One region of the Leisingera coralii genome, then DNA from elsewhere that is predicted to be linked to it. Evidence: riboswitches for the same ligand, from Rfam matches in the RefSeq annotation. Region 1 holds a riboswitch; each other region holds the start of a gene.
The links. A riboswitch is a leader RNA that binds a small molecule or an ion and turns the genes downstream of it on or off. The one in region 1 is predicted to bind cobalamin.
Positions count from the first base shown of each region.

Region 2: another riboswitch for cobalamin. It lies ahead of ACFMBG_RS11185 (ABC transporter substrate-binding protein); the one in region 1 lies ahead of ACFMBG_RS09630 (hypothetical protein).
Region 3: another riboswitch for cobalamin. It lies ahead of ACFMBG_RS16660 (aromatic ring-hydroxylating oxygenase subunit alpha); the one in region 1 lies ahead of ACFMBG_RS09630 (hypothetical protein).

Region 1 covers NZ_JBHUPT010000023.1:78,446-86,213, reverse strand. Annotated here, with positions in the region: gene glpX (class II fructose-bisphosphatase) at 1-754, shown strand, start outside; gene recJ (single-stranded-DNA-specific exonuclease RecJ) at 871-2,610, shown strand; tRNA gene ACFMBG_RS09650 (tRNA-Glu) at 2,715-2,789, shown strand; tRNA gene ACFMBG_RS09645 (tRNA-Glu) at 2,959-3,033, shown strand; tRNA gene ACFMBG_RS09640 (tRNA-Glu) at 3,203-3,277, shown strand; tRNA gene ACFMBG_RS09635 (tRNA-Glu) at 3,447-3,521, shown strand; gene ACFMBG_RS09630 (hypothetical protein) at 4,276-4,731, opposite strand; cobalamin riboswitch at 4,719-4,926, opposite strand; gene ACFMBG_RS09625 (diguanylate cyclase domain-containing protein) at 5,189-6,247, opposite strand; gene ACFMBG_RS09620 (heme NO-binding domain-containing protein) at 6,244-6,831, opposite strand; gene ACFMBG_RS09615 (trimethylamine methyltransferase family protein) at 7,207-7,768, opposite strand, start outside.
Region 2 covers NZ_JBHUPT010000029.1:76,845-84,612, reverse strand. Annotated here, with positions in the region: gene rimK (30S ribosomal protein S6--L-glutamate ligase) at 1-379, shown strand, start outside; gene ACFMBG_RS11195 (succinylglutamate desuccinylase/aspartoacylase family protein) at 384-1,427, shown strand; gene ACFMBG_RS11190 (GNAT family N-acetyltransferase) at 1,470-1,991, opposite strand; cobalamin riboswitch at 2,118-2,311, shown strand; gene ACFMBG_RS11185 (ABC transporter substrate-binding protein) at 2,456-3,466, shown strand; gene ACFMBG_RS11180 (FecCD family ABC transporter permease) at 3,463-4,512, shown strand; gene ACFMBG_RS11175 (ABC transporter ATP-binding protein) at 4,509-5,270, shown strand; gene ACFMBG_RS11170 (LysR family transcriptional regulator) at 5,497-6,384, opposite strand; gene ACFMBG_RS11165 (aldehyde dehydrogenase family protein) at 6,490-7,768, shown strand, end outside.
Region 3 covers NZ_JBHUPT010000054.1:21,272-29,039, reverse strand. Annotated here, with positions in the region: gene ACFMBG_RS16670 (DUF1523 family protein) at 1-531, shown strand, start outside; gene ACFMBG_RS16665 (alcohol dehydrogenase family protein) at 586-1,692, opposite strand; cobalamin riboswitch at 2,012-2,212, shown strand; gene ACFMBG_RS16660 (aromatic ring-hydroxylating oxygenase subunit alpha) at 2,320-3,555, shown strand; gene ACFMBG_RS16655 (FAD-binding oxidoreductase) at 3,560-4,645, shown strand; gene ACFMBG_RS16650 (ABC transporter substrate-binding protein) at 4,719-6,371, opposite strand; gene ACFMBG_RS16645 (BCCT family transporter) at 6,484-7,768, opposite strand, start outside.

The DNA of each region.
Region 1 (7,768 bases):
CGGCGAGGAAGTCGGCACCGGCAACGGCCCCGGCGTCGACATCGCGCTCGATCCGCTGGAAGGCACCACCCTGACCGCCAAGGACATGCCCAACGCGCTGACCGTGATTGCCATGGGCCCGCGCGGCTCGATGCTGCACGCGCCGGACACCTACATGGACAAGCTGGCCATCGGCCCGGGCTTTGCCGACGGCGTGGTGTCGCTGGACATGTCCCCGCGCGAACGTGTCGAGGCCCTGGCCAAGGCCAAGGGCTGCGCGCCCTCGGATATCACCGTCTGCATCCTGGAGCGCCCGCGCCACGAAGCGATGATTGCGGAAGTGCGCGAAACCGGCGCCTCGATCCGCCTGATCACCGACGGCGACGTGGCCGGCGTCATGCACTGCGCCGAATCCGAAGTGACCGGCATCGACATGTACATGGGCCAGGGCGGCGCCCCGGAAGGCGTGCTGGCAGCCGCTGCGCTGAAATGCATGGGCGGCCAGATCTTCGGCCGGCTGCTGTTCCGCAACGAGGACGAAAAAGGCCGCGCTGCCAAGGCGGGCATCACCGACCTGGACCGCATCTATTCCCGCGACGAGATGGTCACCCAGGACGTGATCTTTGCCGCCACCGGCGTGACCGGCGGCTCGCTGCTGCCGCGCATCAAGCGCGAACCCGGCTGGGTTGAGACTACCACCCTGCTGATGCGTTCCAAGACCGGCTCGGTGCGCCGCATGTCCTACCGCACGCCGGTGGCGCCGCATCAGATGTAAGCCGGTCCTCCGCGGGCGGGAAGCGGCTTGCGCCGCTGCCTCCGGCGGGAGTATTTGAAGAAAGATGAAAGGGCCGGATCCGCATTGGGTCCGGCCTTTGCGCATGGGGGCAGAAGATGAGCTTTTTGGGTGTTGAGCAGTCCTTGAGCGGGCGCCGCTGGGTCGGGCCCGGCGTGGAGGTGGACCGGGCGTCGGAGATGATGGCGCAGCAGACCGGCCTGCCCCGTTCGGTCTGCCAGGTGCTGGCCCGCAGGGGCGTTCCGGCGATGGAGGCCAAGGGATTCCTGGAGCCGAAGCTGAAGGAGCTGCTGCCCGACCCGCGCGAGATGAAAGATATGGAAGCCGCCGCCGCCCGCTTCCTGCAGGCGGTGCGGCTGAAGCAGCGGATTGCGGTCTTTGCCGATTATGACGTCGACGGAGGCAGCTCCGCCGCGCTGCTGCTGGTCTGGCTGCGCCAGATGGGGCTGGAGGCGACGCTCTATATCCCCGACCGCATCGACGAGGGTTATGGCCCCAATGTGCCCGCCATGCAGGAGCTGGCCGCGGCTCACGACCTGATCATCTGCGTCGACTGCGGCACCCTCAGCCATGAGCCGATCGCCGCCGCCAAGGGCGCCGATGTGATCGTGCTGGACCACCACCTGGGCGGCGAGACGCTGCCGGAGTGCGTCGCTGTGGTGAACCCCAACCGGCAGGACGAAAGCGGCGACCTGGGCTATTTCTGCGCCGCCGGCGTGGTGTTCCTGATGCTGGTCGAGGCCGGGCGGCAGATGCGCGAAGCAGGCGCAAAGGGTCCGGACCTGATGGCGCTGCTGGATCTGGTGGCACTGGCCACCGTCGCCGACGTGGCCCCCCTGATCGGCGCCAACCGGGCGCTGGTGCGCCAGGGGCTGAAGGTCATGGCGGCGCGCAAACGCCCCGGGCTGGTGGCGCTGTCCGACGTCAGCCGCATGGATTCGGCGCCCTCCACCTATCACCTCGGCTTTCTGCTGGGGCCGCGGGTCAATGCCGGCGGCCGGATCGGCAAGGCAGACCTGGGCGCAAGGCTGTTGTCCACCGGCAACCCGCATGAGGCCGCCGCCCTGGCCGAACGGCTGGATCAGCTGAACACCGAACGCCGCGACATCGAAAACGCGGTGCGCGCCGCGGCGCTGGACCAGGCCGAGGCACGCGGGCTGGATGCCCCCCTTGTCTGGGCCGCCGGCGAGGGCTGGCACCCTGGCGTCGTGGGCATCGTTGCCTCCCGCCTGAAAGAATCCGCCAACCGGCCCGCGATTGTCATCGGCTTTGACGGGGAAGAGGGGAAGGGATCGGGGCGTTCGGTCTCCGGCGTCGACCTTGGCGCCTCGATCCAGCGGCTGGCGGCTGAGGGCCTGCTGGTCAAGGGCGGCGGCCACAAGATGGCAGCGGGCCTCACCGTGATGCGGCACAAGCTGGAACCGGCCATGGAGCGGCTGACCGAGCTGCTGGCCAAACAGGGCGCAGGCCAGGGCGGCCCAGCGGATCTGAAACTGGACGGCGCCCTGATGCCCGGCGCCGCCACGGTGGACCTGATCGGACAGATCGAACAGGCAGGCCCCTTTGGCGCCGGCGCCCCTGCCCCGCGCTATGCGCTGCCCGACCTGCAGGTGCGCTTTGCCAAGAAGATCGGCGAAAGCCACCTGAAACTGTCGCTCAGCGACGGTATGGGCGGCGGCGTGGATGCGATCTGCTTTGGCGCTTTCGACACTGCCCTTGGCCCGCGGCTGCTGGAGCACGGCGGCGCCCGCTTCCATTTTGCCGGACGGCTGGAAATAAACACCTGGGGCGGCCGCCAAAGCCCCCAGCTGCGCCTGGAGGACGCCGCCGAAGCGTGAGAATTCAAGCACTTGCAGCCTGTGGATAAGAAAATGCGCGAATGCGTATTTTTCCTCTTGCGGGTTCCAGCGCTTATAACTAAATACCCGCTCACGCACAGAGTGGCCCGTTCGTCTATCGGTTAGGACGCCAGGTTTTCAACCTGGAAAGAGGGGTTCGATTCCCCTACGGGCTGCCACTTCCCCCGCCAGAGACAGACAGTCGAGACGCGCTAACAGCGCGATTTTTTGCGTTTGTTTTCAGCGACTTACCCCAGCAAAACAGCGCGCAAAAAATCTTCGCATTTCTGCAAAAACCCTCTTGCGCCCACCCGGCGCAATCAGTAAACACCGCCTCACGCACAGAGTGGCCCGTTCGTCTATCGGTTAGGACGCCAGGTTTTCAACCTGGAAAGAGGGGTTCGATTCCCCTACGGGCTGCCACTTCCCCCGCCAGAGACAGACAGTCGAGACGCGCTAACAGCGCGATTTTTTGCGTTTGTTTTCAGCGACTTACCCCAGCAAAACAGCGCGCAAAAAATCTTCGCATTTCTGCAAAAACCCTCTTGCGCCCACCCGGCGCAATCAGTAAACACCGCCTCACGCACAGAGTGGCCCGTTCGTCTATCGGTTAGGACGCCAGGTTTTCAACCTGGAAAGAGGGGTTCGATTCCCCTACGGGCTGCCACTTCCCCCGCCAGAGACAGACAGTCGAGACGCGCTAACAGCGCGATTTTTTGCGTTTGTTTTCAGCGACTTACCCCAGCAAAACAGCGCGCAAAAAATCTTCGCATTTCTGCAAAAACCCTCTTGCGCCCACCCGGCGCAATCAGTAAACACCGCCTCACAGACAGAGTGGCCCGTTCGTCTATCGGTTAGGACGCCAGGTTTTCAACCTGGAAAGAGGGGTTCGATTCCCCTACGGGCTGCCACTTCTTCCTCCCCAGAAACAGCATTTCTTTTGAGCTTCCGGCAAGGAAGTATCGCGCGCTATTTGCGCGGCGCCTCCCGCTGCGGCGGCGCTTCTGGCGTTCAACCCGGACCAGGATGGCCGCGCCCTATCGCCGCTTGAGGCCGAACTGTTGAGCAGAATTGCCGGGAAGCGCCGCACCGGAGCCGCGTTCTCCGCGAACCCTTCGCTGCCTGCCACCTGCTCTTGCACTGCCGCTGAAGACGGAAATGGCGGCGCAGTAGAAGCCACCGCACCCGGGGGGGGACGGCGGAGCAGGCCGTGCAGGCGCGATGTCGCTCTGGCCGGTGCGGCAAGCGCAGGCGTGCCGGCCGCAGAACGCAGGACAGGCGCCGCGGTCACCGCGGGCTGAAGCGCGGGTGCGGCGGCAGAAGGTTCTTCCGGTGATACCGGGATGTTCAGGTCCGGCGGGCGGGGCAAAAGCGCGGCCTGCTGCACCAGAGCAGAGGAGGCAGCCGTGAGCGTGACCTGTCCGGTCAGCATCATCTTCGGCGTCAGCTCATACTGAGCGGAGACATCCGCGGCGGCGGGGTCCGGCAGTTCGGCAGCCGCGAAAGAGCCAAAGGACTGGGCATCCCAGTTGCCTGCCACATGCCGCGCATCGGTTGCGGCAGACCCGGGCCCATTGAAAGTCTGCAGGGCAGCGCCCAGCAGCAGCTCATGCTCCGGGCGGCGGATCCCGTCCGGGCCGTTGGCTTCGGCGCCGTCAACCAGGATCAGCGTGCGATTTGCTTCGGCACCGCGGATGCGGACCTGGTAAAGCTGTTGCCGGAGCCGTTCAACATCAGGCCAGGGACCGAACGCAGCGCGTCCTGAACCGTGGTGATACCGCGGCCTTCGATCTCTTCGCTGGCCAGGACCGGGACGGAGCGGCCGTATTTCCGGGCCTCGGCCGGGGTACCCCCCGGAAACGATGATCTCTCCCAGATCGGCGGCCTCTTCCTCCAGGGCGGTTGCGATTGCAGGGCCGCGGCCAGGGACAGGCTTGCTTTGCGTATTTTCCATTCCTCCCGCCAGCACAGCAAGCACAGGCCAAGCGGCGGCCCATGCCGGGCAGCATGTTCAATTTTCTTGGTCTTTGGCAGGCGTTGCCCCCCGCAGACGGTGAAGACTGCCCCCGCTGCGGAAGTCCGTTGTCCTTGGCGCGCCCCGCACCCGGACAGGCGGATCATTCCTGGCAGGTCTCCTGACTCGCGGGCCGGGGTTTTGCCGCGCCTTCCCGCCCCTTGGAACAGCGGCCTGTTGCAGCATTGCTCTCCGCTCACAGTTGCGGGGGCAGTCACGGGTTCGGCGCCTGCTGGCAACACCTCACCGTGTTCCTTTTTAACCGGGGGTCTCCCAGCCGGACCAGAACCGGCGGCAATCGGGCAAATCTGCTGAAGTCTGTCAGGCTGGTTAAAGACCGCACACGGCAGCCCGAACCGCCTGCACCCTCCGCGCCAGCACAGAAAGGCGCTTAACGTCAGCCACTTTCAGCACCAGCGCCCCCCCTGAAAAGAAACTTGGATCTGGCAGCCCCCCAGCGGGGCATCCGCTTCCCCCTCTTGAAGAAGCCGCCGCGGTCTGCCGGCCCTGAACCCCGGCCAGTCTTCCGCTGTGGTCCAGTCTGGCCTGCTGCAACCCCGCCGGTCAGGAAGCGGAGCCGCTGGCCTTTTGCTGCGGCGTATCCGCACCGCTGCCGCAAGCGCCTGTGCCCGCGTCGTCCTTCTCCATGCCTTCACGGTAGAAGCAGTGCTGCGCCCGCCCGGCGCGTTTGGCCGCATAAAGCGCCAGATCCGCCTGGTTCAGCAGCTGCTGCGCATCCGGGACCTTCTGCCAGGTCGACAGGGTGGTGCCGGCGCTGGCGGAGATCCGGCAGGTCTGGGCGCCAAAGGGGATCGGCTCCTCCAGCTGCTGGATCAGGCGCTTGGCAATGGCCGCCAGCCGCGCCGTGTCCAGCACGCCTTCGAGGATCATCACAAACTCGTCGCCGCCCACCCGGACCACCGTGTCCGACTGGCGGGTGCATTCCACCATGATCCGCGCCGCATGCTGCAGCACCGCATCGCCGGCCGCATGGCCGAGCGTGTCATTCACCTGCTTGAAGAAGTCCAGATCCAGATGCATCAGCGCAAACTCGCGGCCGCTGGCAATCAGCCGACCCAGCACGTGATCCATCGCCCGGCGGTTCTTGAGCCCGGTCAATGTATCGGTAAAGGCCTGTTCCTCGGCGGCGATCTTGGCCCCCTGCAGACGCAGGTTGAGCTGGCGCGACGCCTCCATCGCGGCGGATTTCGCCTCCACCAGATAGAGCATTTCGATGGTCAGATCGGTGGGCGAGAAATCGGCGCTGGTCAGGTCATAGTCGCGCACCGCCTCCAGCACGGAAATCCCGAAGGACAGGTTGATGAACGCGCCCTCGCCGTCCGGCAGCGGCGAACAAACCCCCTTCAGCCCGGTTTGCGGCGCGTCGCGGAACTGCAGGTGCAGCTTGCTGCCGGAAGTGCGCAACAGATCCTCCACCGAGCGCACCGACCGCGGCCGGGACAGGTCGAAAACCCGGAAGAACCGCCGCCCCTCCCAGTTCAGCTGCGGGCGCAGCTTCTTCAGGGTAGGCCCGGCAGAGACAATACGCCCCTTGGCATCGACAATCGCGTACATCGGGCAGACAACACCTGCCATCTGCGTCAGCTGCTGGAGTGACATCATAGCGAATGCGCTCCCAAATCGAACTCGCGCCCGGCGGCAAACTTGGTTTCCACCAGGGTAATGGAAATCACCTCGGCACCGTCCTGGGTGCCGCTGTGGTCCAGGAACACAAGATCGCCGTAATCATCGGCCATCGCCCGCAGAACGCCCATCAGCACATAGGCATAACCCGGCAGCCCCGGCTGGCAGACCAGTTCGAACTGCTGCGGCGCCTGCTCCACCAGTTCCAGCCCGGGCAGGTGCAGGTCCGAGACCGCCAGCCGCGCCCGGTCCGGCAGGTCGTCCAGCGAGTGCAGGAATTCCACGTAGTTCACGCCGCCAAAGCGCAGCAGCCGCCGCAGCGCCTCCACCTGCGGGTTGGACACCAGGAACGTGCCCATGTCCTCCAGCATTTCCGGCAGGGGGCGCGCCAGGATCTTTTCCATCGCCGTCAGCATCCGGCCCGATTGCTCATCGGTGTAAAACAGCATTGCTTCGAACTCGGTAAACCCGAGCCCGGCCTCTTCCATAACCTCTTCCCAGCGGTCCGCCCCGTAGGTACTGGTCACAAAAGCCTGAATCGCCCTGTTGATCAGACCGTGCATGCAATGGCCCCTCTTTGCCTATGCTGCAGTCTTGACGCCTGCTGGTTAAGAAAGGCCCAACAAAGCAAATTTGCGTGATTTATCGCGCGCATTTCCCCCGATTTTTTCTTTTGAACCAAGCCCGCCGCCTTGCGCAGCAGACACCGTCTCCGTGCGTATTACGATCATAGTCCGGCTGCCGGCCTCTGGCCAAGCAGTTCCGGCACAGCAATTTGCCTGGCCGGCTCCGGCTGTCCCCTACTGGACCGGCTGGCGCCAGGAGGCAAGCCTGCAGCGGACCGAGCCTGCCGGACCGGCAGGATCTGTCCTGCCGCCGGGTCTCCAAACAGAAAAGCGGAGGGAACCCCCTCCGCTTTTCCCGGGCAGCTGCCGGTTTCAGAAGTCGGTGGGCGCCCCGCCCTCGGCCTTGCGGCGGGCAACGAAATCCGCCAGCTCGTCGCGGATCGCCGCATCCATCGGCGGCTCCTCGAAATCGGCGATGATTTCCTTGAACAGCTTGTGGGCACGCTCCGCGGTCCAGGTGGCGCCCGCCGCCTCCCAGGCCTCATAGTTGCGCCAGTCGCTCAGGAACGGCTGGTAAAACGCCGTCGCATAGCGGTCCTGGGTGTGCTGGATACCAAAGAAGTGGCCGTCGTTGCCGACCTCCTTGATGGCATCCAGCGCAATCTCCTCCGGCCCGGTGGCGGAAATCTGCGGCTGCATGTAGCGTTCGATCTGCTGCAGGATCTCGCAATCCATGATGAACTTCTCGGGGCTGGCGATCAGCCCGCCCTCCAGCCAGCCGGCCGCGTGGTAGACCATGTTGGTGCCCGACTGCACCGCCGCCCACAGCGAATTCGAGGTCTCCCAGACCGCCTGCCCGTCCGGCACGTTGGCGGCGCAGACGCCCGAGGACCGCATCGGCAGCCCGTAAAAGCGCGCCATCTGCCCGGTCATC
Region 2 (7,768 bases), on a different contig from region 1:
GCAGGAGTTCATCAAGGAGGCCGGCGGCACCGACATCCGGGCAATCGTCATCGGCGGCAAGGTGGTGGCCGCGATGAAGCGCACCGGGGCCGAAGGCGACTTCCGCTCCAACCTGCACCGCGGCGGCTCTGCCCAGGTCGTCAAGCTGACTCCGGAGGAACGCGCCACCGCCGTCCGCGCTGCCAAGACCATGGGGCTGAACGCCTGCGGCGTCGACATGCTGCGGGCCAACCACGGGGCGGTGGTGATGGAGGTGAACTCCTCCCCCGGCCTGGAAGGGGTGGAAAAGGCCACCGGCCTGGATATCGCCGGCAAGATGATCGACTTCCTTGAAAAACACGCCAAGGCAGGCGCGACCAGGACCAAGGGCAAAGGGTGACGGCATGAGGGGGCGGCAGCATTTCGCCATCGGCCGCGCCAGGGTGGCGCCGGGCTCGCGGCTGACCGTTGACCTGCCGGTCAGCGTCATGTCCGACCACACGCCGGTCACCATGTCGGCGCATGTGGTGCATGGCCGTCAGGACGGGCCGACGGTCTTTGTCAGCGGCGGCGTGCACGGTGACGAGGTGATCGGCGTGGAGATCATCCGGCGGCTGCTGCGGGCGCCGAACCTGACAACGCTCAAGGGCACGCTGATCGCGGTGCCGATCGTCAATGCCTTCGGCTTCATCAACCACTCCCGGTACCTGCCCGACAGGCGCGACCTCAACCGGGTGTTTCCCGGCAGCGAGCATGGCTCGCTGGCCTCGCGCCTGGCGCATCTGTTCATGACCGAGGTGGTGGCCCGCTCGGATCTCGGCATCGACCTGCATTCGGCGGCGATCCACCGGACCAATTACCCGCAGATCCGCATCTCGCCCGATAACCCGCGCACGCAGGAGCTTGCCGGGGTCTTTGGTGCGCCCATCGTGATGCAGTCGCCGCTGCGCGACGGCTCCCTGCGCGGCGCGGCCAAGGAGATGGGCAAGGATATCCTGCTCTATGAGGCCGGCGAGGGCCTGCGCTTTGATGAGCTGTCGATCCGGGCCGGGCTGGCCGGAATCCTGCGGGTGCTGCGGCACATGGGCATGGTGCCGGCCAAGGGCATTTCCAAACCCAAGTCGCAGCCGCAGTTCTGCGCCTCCAGCAAATGGCTGCGAGCGCCGATGGGCGGGCTACTGAGGGTATACAAGGACGATGGCGAACTGGTCCGGCAGGGGGATCTGATGGGGTCGGTGTCCGACCCTTTCGGCGAGCAGGACGAGGACATCCTGGCGCCCTTCGACGGGCTGATTGTCGGCCGCGCGGTGATGCCCATCGTGAACGAAGGCGATGCCGTGTTCCACCTGGGCCGGGTCCGCTCGGTCGAGAAAGCTGAGGATTCGGTCGAGGACCTCAGCGCCCAGCTGGAGGACGACCCGATGTTCGACGAGGATGAGATCCTGTGAGGCTCTTGCGGGCGCCGAAGCCGGCGCCTGCTGCCCGCAGGATCAAACCTTCAGCCGGCTGAGATCCGGCCAGACGACGGTCACGCTGGGGACCGGGCTGCCAAACACATCGAGCTCCAGCGCTCCGGCTTCCGTGCCCTGCAGCCCGGCGTAGAACGCCCGCGCCTTTTGATTGGATTGGAAGACCGTCAGCGACAGGCTCTGCCGGCCTTGCGCCAGCAGCTGCCGTACCGCCGCCCGGAACAGGGCGCTGCCAGTGCCGAGGCCGTGTGCGGCGGGGGAGACATGCAGATTGTCCAGGTACGGTTCCGGCCGGCACCAGACTGCGCAGAAGCCCAGCAGCTTGGCAGGTGTTCCAGCGTGTTCAGCCAGCAGAAGGATGTCCCCCGGCTGCGGCTGGTAGGCCGCCCATTTCCGCAGCAGCTGCTCCCGGATCCCGCCCTCCAGCCGGGCTTTCGGGAACTCTCCGGCATAGGCCGCCTGCCAGCTTTCCGCGTGCAGGGCGGCGATGCGCGGCAGGTCGGCCGCGGTTGCGGGCCGGATTTGAAAAGCGAGTTGTGCCATGCGGCGCAGCAAACACCAAAAGATTGAGCCGCTCAATGGGCGGTTGCCGCGGCGTCCGGCGGGCGCGCCCTTTTCAGGGGATTTCCGCGGCGGCAGCAAGTTTTTCTTGCCGCAACGAAAGCGATGCGCTACGCGCGCTTCACCGGTCCCGCAAGGGCTAAGAGGGAATCCGCGGTGCCTGCCGGGCACCAACCGGAACTGCCCCCGCAACTGTAGGCGGCGAGTGCTGAGCCATCGCGTCACTGGATCCCAGCGGTCCGGGAAGGCGGCCCAGACGATGACCCGCCAGTCAGGAGACCTGCCGGTATGAAACCGAAGCACACCGGGCGGGGTTGTCCGGGGAGGTTGCCGGCAGGATGCGCCACCGCTATCAGGTGCCGCATGTGGGGGCTCAGATCCTCCGCCTTGCCGGTCAATGCCCTTTCACCCGTTCTCCGGTCATTGACACATGGAGATCGACTATCATGTTTCTGCGTTCCGGCCTGATCGGCCTTTCCTTCACCGTCGCGGCCCAGGCCGCGGCAGCCAGCGAGAGTTTCCCGCTGACCATCGAAAACTGCGGCCAGTCCGTTACCTTCGAGGCGCCGGCGGCGTCCTCCGTGACCGTTGGGCAGGCCGCCACCGAAGTGCTCTATGCGCTGGGGCTGGGCGGCAAGGTGCTGGGCACCTCGGTCTGGTTCAACGATGTTCTGCCGGAATATGCTGAACTCAATGCCAAGGTCGATCGGCTCGCCGACAACGATCCGAGCTTTGAGAGCGTGGTGGCCAAGCGCCCCGGTCTGGTTGCGGCCCAGTATGAATGGCACGTCGGGCCCGAAGGCGTGGTCGCCAAGCGGGAGCAGTTCCATGACCTTGGCATCCCGACCTATGTGATGCCTGCCGATTGCGTCGGCAAGGACAACACCACCGGTGGCGACGGCACCCGCACCCAGATGTTCACCACCGAAAGCCTGTACCAGGGTATCGAGGAGCTGGCGGCGATCTTCGGCGAGGCCGAGAAGGGCGCTGAGCTGGTCGCGGACTACAAGGCGCGCGAGGCCGCGGCTGTTGCCAAGGCGCAAGAGGTTGCGCTGGATGACGCCTCGGCCGTGTTCTGGTTCTCCTCGCCTGAGCTGGAGAGCGACCCGTTTGTGGCCGGCCAGAAGGGCGCGCCGGGCTACATGATGCAGCAGCTGGGCCTGCGCAATGTCATCGAGACCGACGAGGAATGGCCGACCGTCGGCTGGGAAACCATCGCCAAGGCCAATCCGACGGTCATCGTGATCGCCCGCATGGACCGCCGCCGCTTTGCCGCCGATGACTACGAGAAGAAGCTGGAATTCCTGCGCACCGATCCGGTCGCCAGCCAAATGGATGCGGTGAAGAACGGCCGCATCGTGGTGATGGATGCCCAGGCGATGGACGCGACCATCCGCGCGATCCCGGCGCTGGAAGATCTGGCCGCTGAACTCAGCGCGATCGGCAACGGCGAATGAGCGCAGCCGCCGCACTAGCATGGCATGGCTTCCGGGGCGCTTGCCTGGCTTTGCCGGTGCTGGCAGCGGCGGTACTGGCAGGCGCAATGATCGGGGAAACCTCGCTTGCGCCTGACCTTGTCCTGTCCGTTCTGGTCAACAAGCTGGCCGGGGCGGGGCTGCCGGTGGACCCGGTGGATCAGGGCATCATCTGGAGCTACCGGCTGCCGCGGGCGCTGGTGGCCGGGGCCTGCGGCGCGGCGCTGGCGGTGACCGGCGTGGTGCTGCAGGCGCTGCTGCGCAATGCGCTGGCGGACCCCTATATCCTTGGCATTTCCGCCGGCGCCTCGACCGGGGCGGTGGCGGTTACCATTGCCGGGCTGGGCGGCGGTGCCTTGTCGCTGTCCTTCGGCGCCTTCAACGGCGCGTTATTGGCCTTTGGCTTTGTCGCCATTCTGGCGCGGGCCGCCGGGGCAGGCAGCAGCCGGGCGGCGGCGGCGCAGATCGTTCTGGCGGGCATCGCCGGCTCGCAGCTGTTCAATGCGCTGACTGCCTTCATCATCGCCAAATCCGCCAATGCGGATCAGGCCCGCGGCATCATGTTCTGGCTGATGGGCAATCTCAGCGGCGTGCGCTGGCCGGACGTGTGGCTGGCGGTGCCGCTGGCACTGGCGGGCTGGATGACCTGCCGGTTCCACGCGCGGGCGCTCGACGCCTTCACCTTTGGCACCGATTCCGCCGCGGCGCTGGGCATCCCGGTGCGGCGGGTGCAGGTGGTGCTGATCTTTGCAACTGCGCTGATGACCGCGGTGATGGTGTCGATCGTCGGCTCCATCGGTTTCGTCGGCCTGGTGATCCCCCATGCGGCGCGGTTCCTGGTCGGCCCAGGGCATCGCAGGCTGATGCCGGCCGCGGCGCTGACCGGGGCGGTGTTCCTGATCGGCGCCGACATCGTGTCGCGGATCATCATCCCCGGCCAGGTGCTGCCCATCGGCGTGGTCACCGCGCTGATCGGGGCACCGGCCTTTGCCATCATCCTGGTTCGCGGGCAAAGGACGGCGCGATGAGGATCGAAGCCCGCAGCCTGTCCTTCTCGGTGCGCGGCAAGGCGCTGCTGTCCGATGTGTCGCTGGCGGTGCAGCCGGGTGAGACGCTGGCGCTGGTCGGGCCGAACGGCTCCGGCAAATCGACGCTGATGCGGCTTCTGGCGGGGCTGACCAAGCCCTCGCAGGGCGAAGTGCTGCTGGCGGAGCAGCCGCTGGCGCGGCTGTCGCGCCGGGAAGTTGCCCAGCGGATCGCCATAGTCGAGCAGCAGGCCGACACCGCAGAGCGCATCACCGCGCGCTCGGTGGTGGAGCTTGGCCGCACCCCCTGGCTGTCGGCGCTGCGGCCCTGGAGCGGGGAAGACAGCCGGCAGGTGGAAAAAGCGCTGAGGACGGTCGAAATGGAGGCGTTTGCCAAGCGCGAATGGGCGACGCTCTCCGGCGGTGAACGGCAGCGGCTGCACATTGCGCGGGCGCTGGCCCAGCAGCCGGGGCTGCTGCTGCTGGACGAGCCGACCAACCACCTGGACATCCATCACCAGCTGTCGATCCTGCACTGCGTCCGGAACCTGCAGGTGACGGCCGTGGTGGCGCTGCATGATCTGAACCAGGCGCTGACCTGCGACCGCGTGGCGGTGCTGTCGGGCGGGTGCCTGGTGGCATCGGGCACGCCGCAGCAAGCGCTGACTCCGGAAACGGTATCTGAGGTTTTCGGGATCACGGCCCGGCAGGTCCGGGATGCGGACGGCAGCGCGCCGCATCTGTCCTTTCACCTGGCCTGAACACCTGGCCTGAGGGGCAGCGGAATTCTCCCGCCCGTTGCCGGATTTCCTGGCGGAAAGCCGGCGCCCGTTGGGCCAAGCGCCGCGCGCTGCGGCGCGGCGCACCGGTCAGCAAGGCTGACCGGATGTTTCGCGCGCGAAACATTGGGGCAGAACAGCTGACCTGTTGCGACGGGCGGGCGTTAGTGCGCAATGACGCCGCCGCCCCAGCGTCGCGCCATATCTGTTACCCCGGCAGATCCGCGGACAGGTCGCAGGACTGGATGAAAGCACTGCATTCGCCGGTCAGCGCCGCAAACCGGGAGCGTTCGCGCTGGTAGAGGTAGACCTCCCGTTTCTCGGGCAGGTCAGCGATGGCGCGGAAGGCGGTTGTTTCCGGCATGAAGCGGGCGACGGTCTGCGGCAGCACCGTCACCCATTTGCCGGTCCTGACCATGGTGATCAGCGAGTGGGTGTTGTGGATCGTCACATCAGCCGCGCTGCTGGCCTCGGCAAAGCGTTCATTGCGAATCAGATCGCACAGGGCGTTGCGCACAAACCCGGCGCCGGTGACATCTGCAATGACGGGCGGGCTGTCCTGCAGAATCAGCGGGTGGCTGGTGGAGCAAACCAGGCCAAAACGGTCCTCGAACAACGGCACCGCCTTGACGCCATTCAGCGGGTGATAGCCCGAAGCAATGCCGATATCCGCCTTGCCCTCGGCCAATGCGTCCAGAACCTGCTGGGTGTCTGTGTCGCGCAGTTCGACCTTCAAGCCTGGGTAGCGGGCGGTCATGTGTTCCAGCACCGCCGGGAACACCAGCGCTGCCACGGACGGCACCGAGACAATGCGGATCAGCCCGTGGATCGCCTCGGCCGCCATCTCGATGCTTTGCACCGTATGGTCGAACTGGCGAACCTGTTTCTGGGCCAGTTCAAAGACTTGCTCCCCCAGCGGCGACAGCTGGTTCTTGCGCTCCCCCTCAAACAGCTTCTTGCCCAGATGGTCCTCCATCTGCTTGAGCGTCATCGAGACGGCAGACTGGGTGCGGCCGAGCCGGCTTGCCGCCTCTGACAGGTTCCCCGTTTGCGCCACGGTGCAGAAGGCACGCAGCATTTCGATCTTCAGGGCCATGACTTCAGAATAGTTGAAATTGCGTTCAGTTTATTGAGTTTGACTGATGCTGGGGTCGAAGTCCATCCTGCCGTAAACCTGAATTTCAGCATCTGGGGCTTCTCCGTGACCAAACTGAACCTGATTGCCGGCGAATGGCTGGCGGGCGAAAGCGAAATCGAAAACCGCAACCCTTCGGATCTGAGCGATCTGGTTGGCATGTTTGCCCAGGCCAGCGCCGATCAGCTGGAGGCCACCCTGGACCAGGCGCAGAAGGCGCAGCGCGAATGGGCTGCCTACGGGCTGGAGCGCAAGCAGGCGGTGCTGATGAACATCGGCAATGAGCTGATGGCCCGCGCCGAGGAACTGGGCACGCTGCTGTCGCGCGAGGAAGGCAAGCCGCTGGCCGAGGGCAAGGGCGAAGTCTACCGGGCCGGCCAGTTCTTCACCTATTACGCGGCCGAATGCCTGCGCCAGATCGGCGAGAACGCCGACTCCGTGCGCCCCGACATCGAGGTGGACGTGCGCCGCGAAGCCGTTGGCGTGGTGGCGATCATCTCCCCCTGGAACTTCCCGACCGCAACCGCGTCCTGGAAAATCGCGCCGGCGCTCTGCTACGGCAATGCCGTGGTCTGGAAGCCCGCCAACATCACTCCGGCCTCGGCCGTCGCCCTGACCGAGATCATCGCGCGCCAGGACATCCCCAAGGGCCTGTTTTCGCTGGTCATGGGATCGGGCCGCTCGATCGGCCAGCGCCTGGTCGAAAGCCCCAAGGTGAACGCCATTTCCTTCACCGGCTCGGTGCCGGTGGGCAAGGGCATCGCCGCCGCCGCGATCCAGAACCTGACCAAGGTGCAGATGGAGATGGGCTCCAAGAACGCTCTGGCCGTCATGGATGACGCCGATCTGGATCTGGCGGTCACCCTGGCGCTGGGCGGCGCCTTTGGCGGCACCGGCCAGAAATGCACCGCTTCCTCCCGGCTCGTGGTCCACGCAGCCGTGCACGACGCCTTTGTTGAAAAACTGGTGGCGGGTGCGCAGGCGATGAAAGTGGGCCACGCGCTGGAAGCGGGCGTGCAGATGGGGCCGGTGGTCAGCGAGCAGCAGCTGAACGAAAACCTGGCCTATGTCGATCTGGGCACATCCGAAGGCGCTGAACTGGCCTGCGGTGGCCAGCGGCTGGAGATGCCGCACGAGGGATTCTACATGTCCCCCGGCGTGTTCCTGAACACCACCAACGATATGCGCATCAACCGCGAGGAAATGTTTGCGCCGCTGACCTCCGTCATCAAGGTCGGCAGCTATGACGAGGCGCTGGCGGTGGTGAACGACACCAACTTCGGCCTGACCTCGGGCATCGTCACCCAGTCGCTGGCCCGTGCCACCCATTTCCGCCGCAACGCGC
Region 3 (7,768 bases), on a different contig from region 1:
CGGCAGGAGCTGAATGACTGGACCCGCATCTTCTGGTCCAAGCCGGATGACCAGTCGGCGGAGCTGATCAACCGCGATGTGCAATTCATCCAGGGGGTGCGCCCCAGCGGCCGCGCCATTGTCTACCGCAACGAGGACACCGGCTGGAACTGGCCGCCCTATTTCAAGTTCGACACGGCGAACCTGTATACGGACGCCAATGACAGCATCTCGACCAAGGCCAATCCGGAGTGGGTGGCGGTGATGCACTACGGCTGGCGCAACGAGTTCCTGTCGATCTTCCCGAATGCGGTGTCGATCAAGCCGGTGGCGGGGCCGGAGGACAAGCCAACCAATTGGTTCAGCATCATCTTCCTGGTGCTGCTGGTTGCGGTCCTGTGGGCCATCTATGTGCGCTGGCGCCGGTTCCGGCGGGCGCGGATCGACCCGATGATCGAAAGCGCCGAGGACAGCCTCTATGCCGCGGGCGATGCGATTGCCGAGCGGCAAGGCCGGTTCCGCCGCTGGCTGGACAGCTGGAAGTCGAAGTGAGGAGAGGCCGCCGACTGGGCGGCCTTTTTCATTGGTCCTGAAAGGGCTGGCGGGTCAATCCTGCGGCGGCACCAGAACGAAGTTGCCGAAGTGGGTTTTCTCCAGGAACTCCTGCTGTGCCTTGGCGATGTCCTTGAGCGGGAAGACCTTGGCGACCAGCGGCCGGATTTCGCCGCGCTCGATATATGAGATCAGGTTTGGAAACACCGGCTCGTCCCAGGCGGTGCAGCCGATCAGGGTTATGTCCTTCAAATACATGTCCCGCATGTCCAGATCGACAACCGGCCCGGCGATGGCGCCGCTGGACACCAGGCGGCCGCCGCGTTTCAGCAGCTTGAGCATCTGCGGGAAGCCTTCTCCCGCCACGTTGTCGACAACGGCGTCCACGGTTTCCCCGCCCAGTTCCGCAAGCAGGTCGCTGCCCCGGTCCAGGATTACGTCCGCGCCTAGCTGCCGCAGCTGATCCATCTTGCCCTGGCTTGTGACCGCCGCCACCCGGGCGCCGCGGCGTTTGGCCAGCTGCACGGTGGCCGAGCCAACACCGCCGGAGGCGCCGGTCACAAGCACCAGCTCGCCAGCTTGGACGTTTGCGCGGTGCAGCATGTTTTCAGATGTGCCGTAGGCGCAGGGGATCGTCGCCAGCTCCTCGTCCGACCAGGCGCAGTCAACGGGGAACACCTCGGTGGCGGGGACTTTGACATATTGGGCAAAGGCGCCGTCAAAGTCCGAGGCCATCCAGACGTTGTCCATCACGCCGTAGCCATTGGGGCGTATGCAGGGGCGCACCAGAACCCGCTTGCCGGTTAGGGCCTGACTGGTGCCTGGGCCGGCCGCAACAACCTCGCCGCAGCAGTCGGTGCCCTGGATCAGGGGGAAGGGGGTTGCCTGGTTCCAGCCGCCGTCGGCCTTGTGCTCAGCCTGGGTTTCCTGGTGGCCGGCTGCCGCGGCGGTGTCCGTTGTCACGCTGGAGGAATACCACCCGAGCCGGGTGTTGATTTCGGTGTTGTTCACACCGGCGGCAAGAACCCGCAGCAGAAGCTCCCCCTCTGCGGGCTCCGGGATCGGCACGGGTTTGTACTCGAGCTTGTCATAGCCGCCGTTTCCGGTGGTCACGACGGCCATCATGGTCTTAGCGCTGCTGTCTGTCTTTGGTCCGGGCATGGGCGGCCCTTTCTGGTCACGCGGGGTTGGTGAAAGGTCTTGGAATACCGGGCAATTATTGCCCGCGGGGCAGGGGCCGCGGCAAGAGGTGAATTCCGCGGCACGGCCCGGCGCGGCCGCTGTTCCCCGCCTGCCGAATCGGTGCGTCTGGCCGATTCGGAGGCAAAGGCGCCGCAGATCAGTGCTTTGCCGCAAACAGACTGGCGAGTGCCGGTTTGAGATTTTGCGCCGGAAGCGGGCTTGGAGCGGGGATAATATGCATGTCTTTTTCCGGTTTTGGCGGGTCGGATTTGTCTCCGCCGATAGCCTGGGAATAGGGCAATTTCCGCCTCAGCAAGGTGCCGCCCTTCGGGGCGGAGAATTGGGAAGCTGGTGAAACTCCGGCACTGCCCCCGCAACGGTGACCCCGGGCAAGGCATGGCAAAAAACCACTGAAGCCAATGGCTTCGGGAAGGTGCCAGGCCCCGCCGCCGAATGGCCCCGGGACAGTCCGGAAACCAGCCTTGCCCTAAAAACGTCAACCGCGGGCGGCGGCGGGGCGGTTGCAGGCGCGTGGCCTGCAATCTCTCCATCCATGCCCGCAGCCAAGCCAACCTGCCGCGGGGATGCGGCAAAGGAGAGAAGCAGATGCTTCAGGACAGCGACATTCTGGCCAAACTGGTGGCCCGTCAGAAAAACTATTCCCTGGAACAGGCGTTCTATACCGATCCGGGCGTTCTGGATCTGGACATGCGGCAGATCTTCTACCGCGAGTGGCTGTTTGCCATTCCTGCCTGCGAGATCCCGAAAGCCGGCAATTTCGTGACCCATCAGGTCGGCGCCTACAACGTCATCATCGTGCGCGGCACCGATGGCCAGGTGCGCGCCTTCCACAATGCCTGCCGCCACCGCGGTTCGGTTGTGTGCAAGGCGAAGAAGGGCAATTCGCCCAAGCTGGTCTGCCCCTACCACCAGTGGACCTACGAGCTGGACGGCTCGCTCTTGTGGGCGCGCGACATGGGGCCGGATTTCGATGCCTCCAAGCACGGGCTGAAGCCGGTGCACTGCCGTGACCTGGCCGGGCTGATCTATATCTGCCTGGCGGAAGAGGCGCCGGATTTCGACGCCTTTGCCGAGGTCGCGCGTCCCTATCTGGAGCCGCATGACCTGGCCAACGCCAAGGTCGCCTATGAAAGCTCGATCATCGAGAACGGCAACTGGAAGCTGGTCTGGGAGAACAACCGCGAGTGCTATCACTGCGGCGGCAACCACCCGTCGCTGTGCCGGACCTTCCCGGAGGATCCGTCCGTCACCGGCATCGAAGGCGGCGAGACCCCGGCGCACCTGCAGAAGCACTTTGACCGCATCGAAGGCGCGGGCATCCCGGCGCAGTTCAAGATCGACGCGCGCGGCCAGTACCGCGTGGCGCGGATGCCGCTCAATGAGGGCGCCGAGAGCTATACCATGGACGGCAAGGCGGCGGTGGCCAAGAAGCTGGGCCGGGTGCCGTTTGCCGATGCGGGCACGCTCCTGAAGTTCCACTACCCGACCACCTGGAACCACTTCCTGCCGGATCATTCGATTGTGTTCCGCGTCACCCCGATCAGCCCGACCGAGACCGAAGTCACCACCAAGTGGCTTGTGCACAAGGATGCGGTCGAGGGCCAGGACTATGACCTGAAGCGGCTGACCGAGGTCTGGGTCGCGACCAATGACGAGGACCGCATCGTGGTGGAGGACAACCAGCAGGGCATCAACTCGCCCGCTTATGAGCCCGGCCCGTACTCGGAAATCCAGGAAAGCGGCGTGATCCAGTTCTCCAACTGGTATGCCGGGCACCTGACCCGCGCGCTGACCGGCCGCCACCTGATCGCAGCGGAGTAAGCGCATGGGACTGCAGGCCAACTTCGAGACGCTGGACGAAACCCTGGCGTGGAAGGACGACGAGATGCTGGAATGCGTCTCGGTCGTGCCGGAGGCGCCGAACACCGCCACCTTCAGCTTCCGCGCGCCGTCCGGCGCGTGGTTCAAATACCAGCCGGGCCAGTTCCTGACGCTGGAGCTGCCGGTGCCGGGCGGGACTGTCTGGCGGACCTATACCATCAGCTCCTCGCCGTCGCGGCCGCTGTCGATCTCGGTGACGGTGAAGGCGCAGGCGGACAGCATCGGCACCCGCTGGATGCTGGACCACCTGAAACCGGGGATGTTCCTCAAGGCGTCCGGCCCGGCAGGCGTGTTCACCCTGCCCAAGCGTCCGAACGGCAAGTTCCTGTTCATCTCTGCAGGCTCCGGCATCACGCCGAGCCTGTCGATGACCCAGTATCTGTTCGACCGCGGCCAGTCGCCCGACGTCTGCTTCATCAACTGCGCCAAGCGCCCCAGCGAGATCATCGCGCGGCGCCAGCTGGAAGGCATGGCGGCGCGGGTGCCCGGTATCAAGCTGCATTTCGTGGTGGAAGAGGACGATCCCTATCAGGTCTGGACCGGCTACCGCGGCCAGCTCAATCAGATCATGCTGGGGATCATCGCCGGCGACTACCTGGAGCGGGAAGTCTACTGCTGCGGGCCGGATCCGTTCATGCAGGCGGTGCGCGACATGCTGAACGGCCTGGGCTTCGACATGGAGAACTACAACCAGGAGAGCTTTGGCGCGCCGGTGGAGACCGAGGCCGATGCGCCGGAGCTGGACGATGTGGTTCCCGAGGAGACCGCGGCGGCCGAGATCACCTTTGCCGCGTCGGGCGTGACCGCAAACTGCACCGAGACCGACACGGTGCTGGCGGTGGCCAAGGCGTCGGGCCTCAACATCCCGTCGGGCTGCACCTTCGGCATCTGCGGCACCTGCAAGGTCAAGAAAACCGCGGGCGAGGTGCATATGGTCCACAACGGCGGCATCTCGGAAGAGGATGTGGAGGCGGGGTATATCCTGGCCTGCTGCTCCAACCCGATCGGCCGGGTCGAGGTCGCGATCTGACCATAAAAGATCTGGCCATAAAAAGGGGCGCGCGCCGGTGTGGCGCGCGCCCTTTTCTTCTTTCAGCCCCTGATCAGGCTTCCAGTGCCAGCTTGTGCACGTGGATTTCATTGATCGGGTGGCTGTCGGCGCCGATCACACCCGGGCGGGCGTGGCGGTAGAGCGACCGCCAGTAGGGCTGGATGATGGTGCCGTCGTCACGCAGGAACTTCTCGATGTTCTCCATGTGGCCGCGGCGGGTGTCGGCGTCGGCAATGGCCGAAGCGGCTTCCAGCATGGAATCGAACTCGGCGCTGGCCAGCCCGGTTTCATTCCAGGCAACGCCGGTCTTGTAGGCCAGTGTCAGCACCTGCACCCCCAGCGGGCGGTGGCCCCAGTCGGTGGAGCTGAACGGGTACTTGTCCCAGTCGTTCCAGAAGGTATTGCCGGGCAGCACCGTGCGTTTGACCTTGAGCCCCGCATCCCGCATCTGCGCCGCCAGCGCATCCGTGGTGTTGCGGCGCCAGTCGTCGTCGATGGAGATCAGCTCATGCTCGAAGTCGAGCATCCCGGCCTCTTCCATCAGCTGGCGTGCAGCCTCTGCGTCGCGCACCGGGGCGCCGATGTCGGCGTATTCCGGGTGGATCGGGCAGACATGGTGGTTTTCCGCCAGGGTGCCGCGGCCGTCATAGCCGAGCTCCAGCAGCACCGCGTTGTCGCAGGCCAGCGCCAGGGCGCGGCGGACGCGGGCGTCGGCGTAGGGCTGTTTCCCGTCCACCTCGGCGTCGCGGTTGGTGCGCAGCACCAGGGTGTTGGCCGAGACCGACTCGCTGACGTTCCAGCCGATGGAGGTGAAGATGTCGACGTATTCGCCCACGGTTTCATAGACCATGTCGATCTCTTCGGACTCCGCCGCCGACAGGTGGGTGGCGCCGTCGGTGCCGAAGTCGATGAACTCGATCCGGTCCAGATGGGCGCCTTCGCCCCACCACTGGTGATCCGGGTTCTTCTCCAGCACCGCCTTCACGCCGACCTCGTATTCGACCAGCTTGTAGGGACCGGTGCCGATCGGGTCGGCGCCCGGGTCGCCGGACCAGCCGTCCGGCACGATGGCGGCGGGGTATTCGGTCACCGCCGGGATGATGGTGATATCGGGGCGGGTGAGCTTCACCTTGAGGGTCAGCTCGTCCACCACCTCCAGCGAGCCTTCGGCGGGGCCGTCGCCGGCCTCGTTCTGCAGCGAACCCATGCGGGCGGCCATCGAGTTGCCTTCCCATTTGCCGTCGCACCAGCGGGCAAAGTTGTAGGCCACATCCTGGGCGGTCAGGGTGCCGCGGCCGTCGTTCCAGTGCACGCCGGGGCGGATGTGCAGCAGGTATTCGGTGGCGTCCTCGTTGACCTCCCAGCTTTCCAGCAGGCGGGGTTCAAAGGTGCCGTCGGCGTTGTACTGCACCAGGTATTCCATGTAGCCGCGCACCAGGTTGCCAAGCTGCGGCCAGTTGAACAGCGGCGGGTCGAGCAGCGCACGCACCACCTGCTGGATGCGGATGGTGCCGCCTTCCTGGACATTGGCCGCCGCCTGCACCGGCTGGCTGAGGCCGATCATGCCGTAGGCGGCAGAGGCGGTCACCCCCAGCGCGGTTGCGCGGCTCAGGAACTCGCGCCGGTCCAGCTTGTGTTGTGCAACTTCCTCCGCATGCATCCGCACTGCGGGGTGAAGGGTTTCCCTGTTGTAGTATCTGGTCATTTTTGTGGTCCTTTGGTTGAAGGCGTCCGCCCCTAGCATGAAGGAGCGGAGGAGGTTGTAAAGTGGCGAATGGCTGCGCTGCCCGTCCGCAGCCATCCGCCGGGGGAGATCCTTATTCAGCCGGTTCCTGGGTGATGGCGGTGGCCAGGCCCGCCTGCGCGCGGCGGCCGTCATTGTAGATCGCCTTGATCAGGGCGGCGCATTGCAGAACCATCACCAGCGAAAACGGCAGGGCGCCGATCACCATCGCGGTCTGGATCGCCTTGAGGCCGCCGACCAGCAACAGCGCCGTCACCACCGCGCCAAGCGCCACACCCCAGAAGACGATGTGCGGGCGGGCCTTGGGGCCCTCGTCGCCGGCGGCATTGATGGTGTTGACGATCAGTACCGCGCTGTCGGCCGTGGTCACCAGGTAGGTCATCAGCAGGATCACGATCATCACCGACATCGCCCAGCCCAGCCAGGGCGACAGCATGTACTGCACCATGGCAAAGATCTTGTCGCCATCGGGTGCCGAGCTGATCTGGCCGCCCGCGCCGCCGTTCAGCTCCAGGTCGATGGCGGTGCCGCCGGCCCAGGTGAACCAGACAAAGCACATCAGCGACGGCACGATCATCGCGCCCAGTACGAACTCGCGAATGGTGCGGCCCTTGGAGATTCGGGCCAGGAACAGGCCGACGAAGGGAGCAAAGGCAATCCACCAGGCCCAGTAGAACACCGACCAGCCGCCCTGCCAGCCTTCCAGTTTCGAGGCAACGCTGTCCGGGTTGCCGTCGCCGGTCCAGACCCGGAACAGCATGTCGGGCATGGCGGTCAGATAGTCCCAGAGCCCGACCAGCAGCGCCTGCAGGCCAAAGAAGGTGGAGCCGAACAGCAGGAAGAAGCCCAAAAGCGCGATGCTGAGCGCCATGTTGATGTTGGAGAGCCACTTGATGCCCTTGCCCACACCCGACAGCGCCGAGGCGGTGGAGGCCAGCATGATCACCAGGATCGCGACGATGACGCCGGTGGTGTTGGCGGTGCCGCCCTCGTTGGTCAGCCCGCCAATGCCGATGCGGGTGAGGCCGGAGACGAATTGTTCAACGCCAAACCCCAGGGTCTGGGCGACGCCAAGGATGGTGGCGACCACCGCGACGATGTCGACGGTATGGCCGATGGAACCGGAGAGCCGCGCGCCGAACAGCGGTGTCAGCGACGAGCGCATGGTCAGCGGCAGGCCGCGGCGGTAGCTGAAGAAGCCAAGCGCCAGCCCGGCAATGGCATAGCAGGCCCAGGCACCCAGCCCCCAGTGCAGGAAAGACCATTTGTAGGCCATGCGGATGTTGTCCGCGGTGCCGCCGTTGGTGAGGCCCTGGATCACTTCGGGGTTGTTGTTCCAGTGATAGATCGGCTCTGCC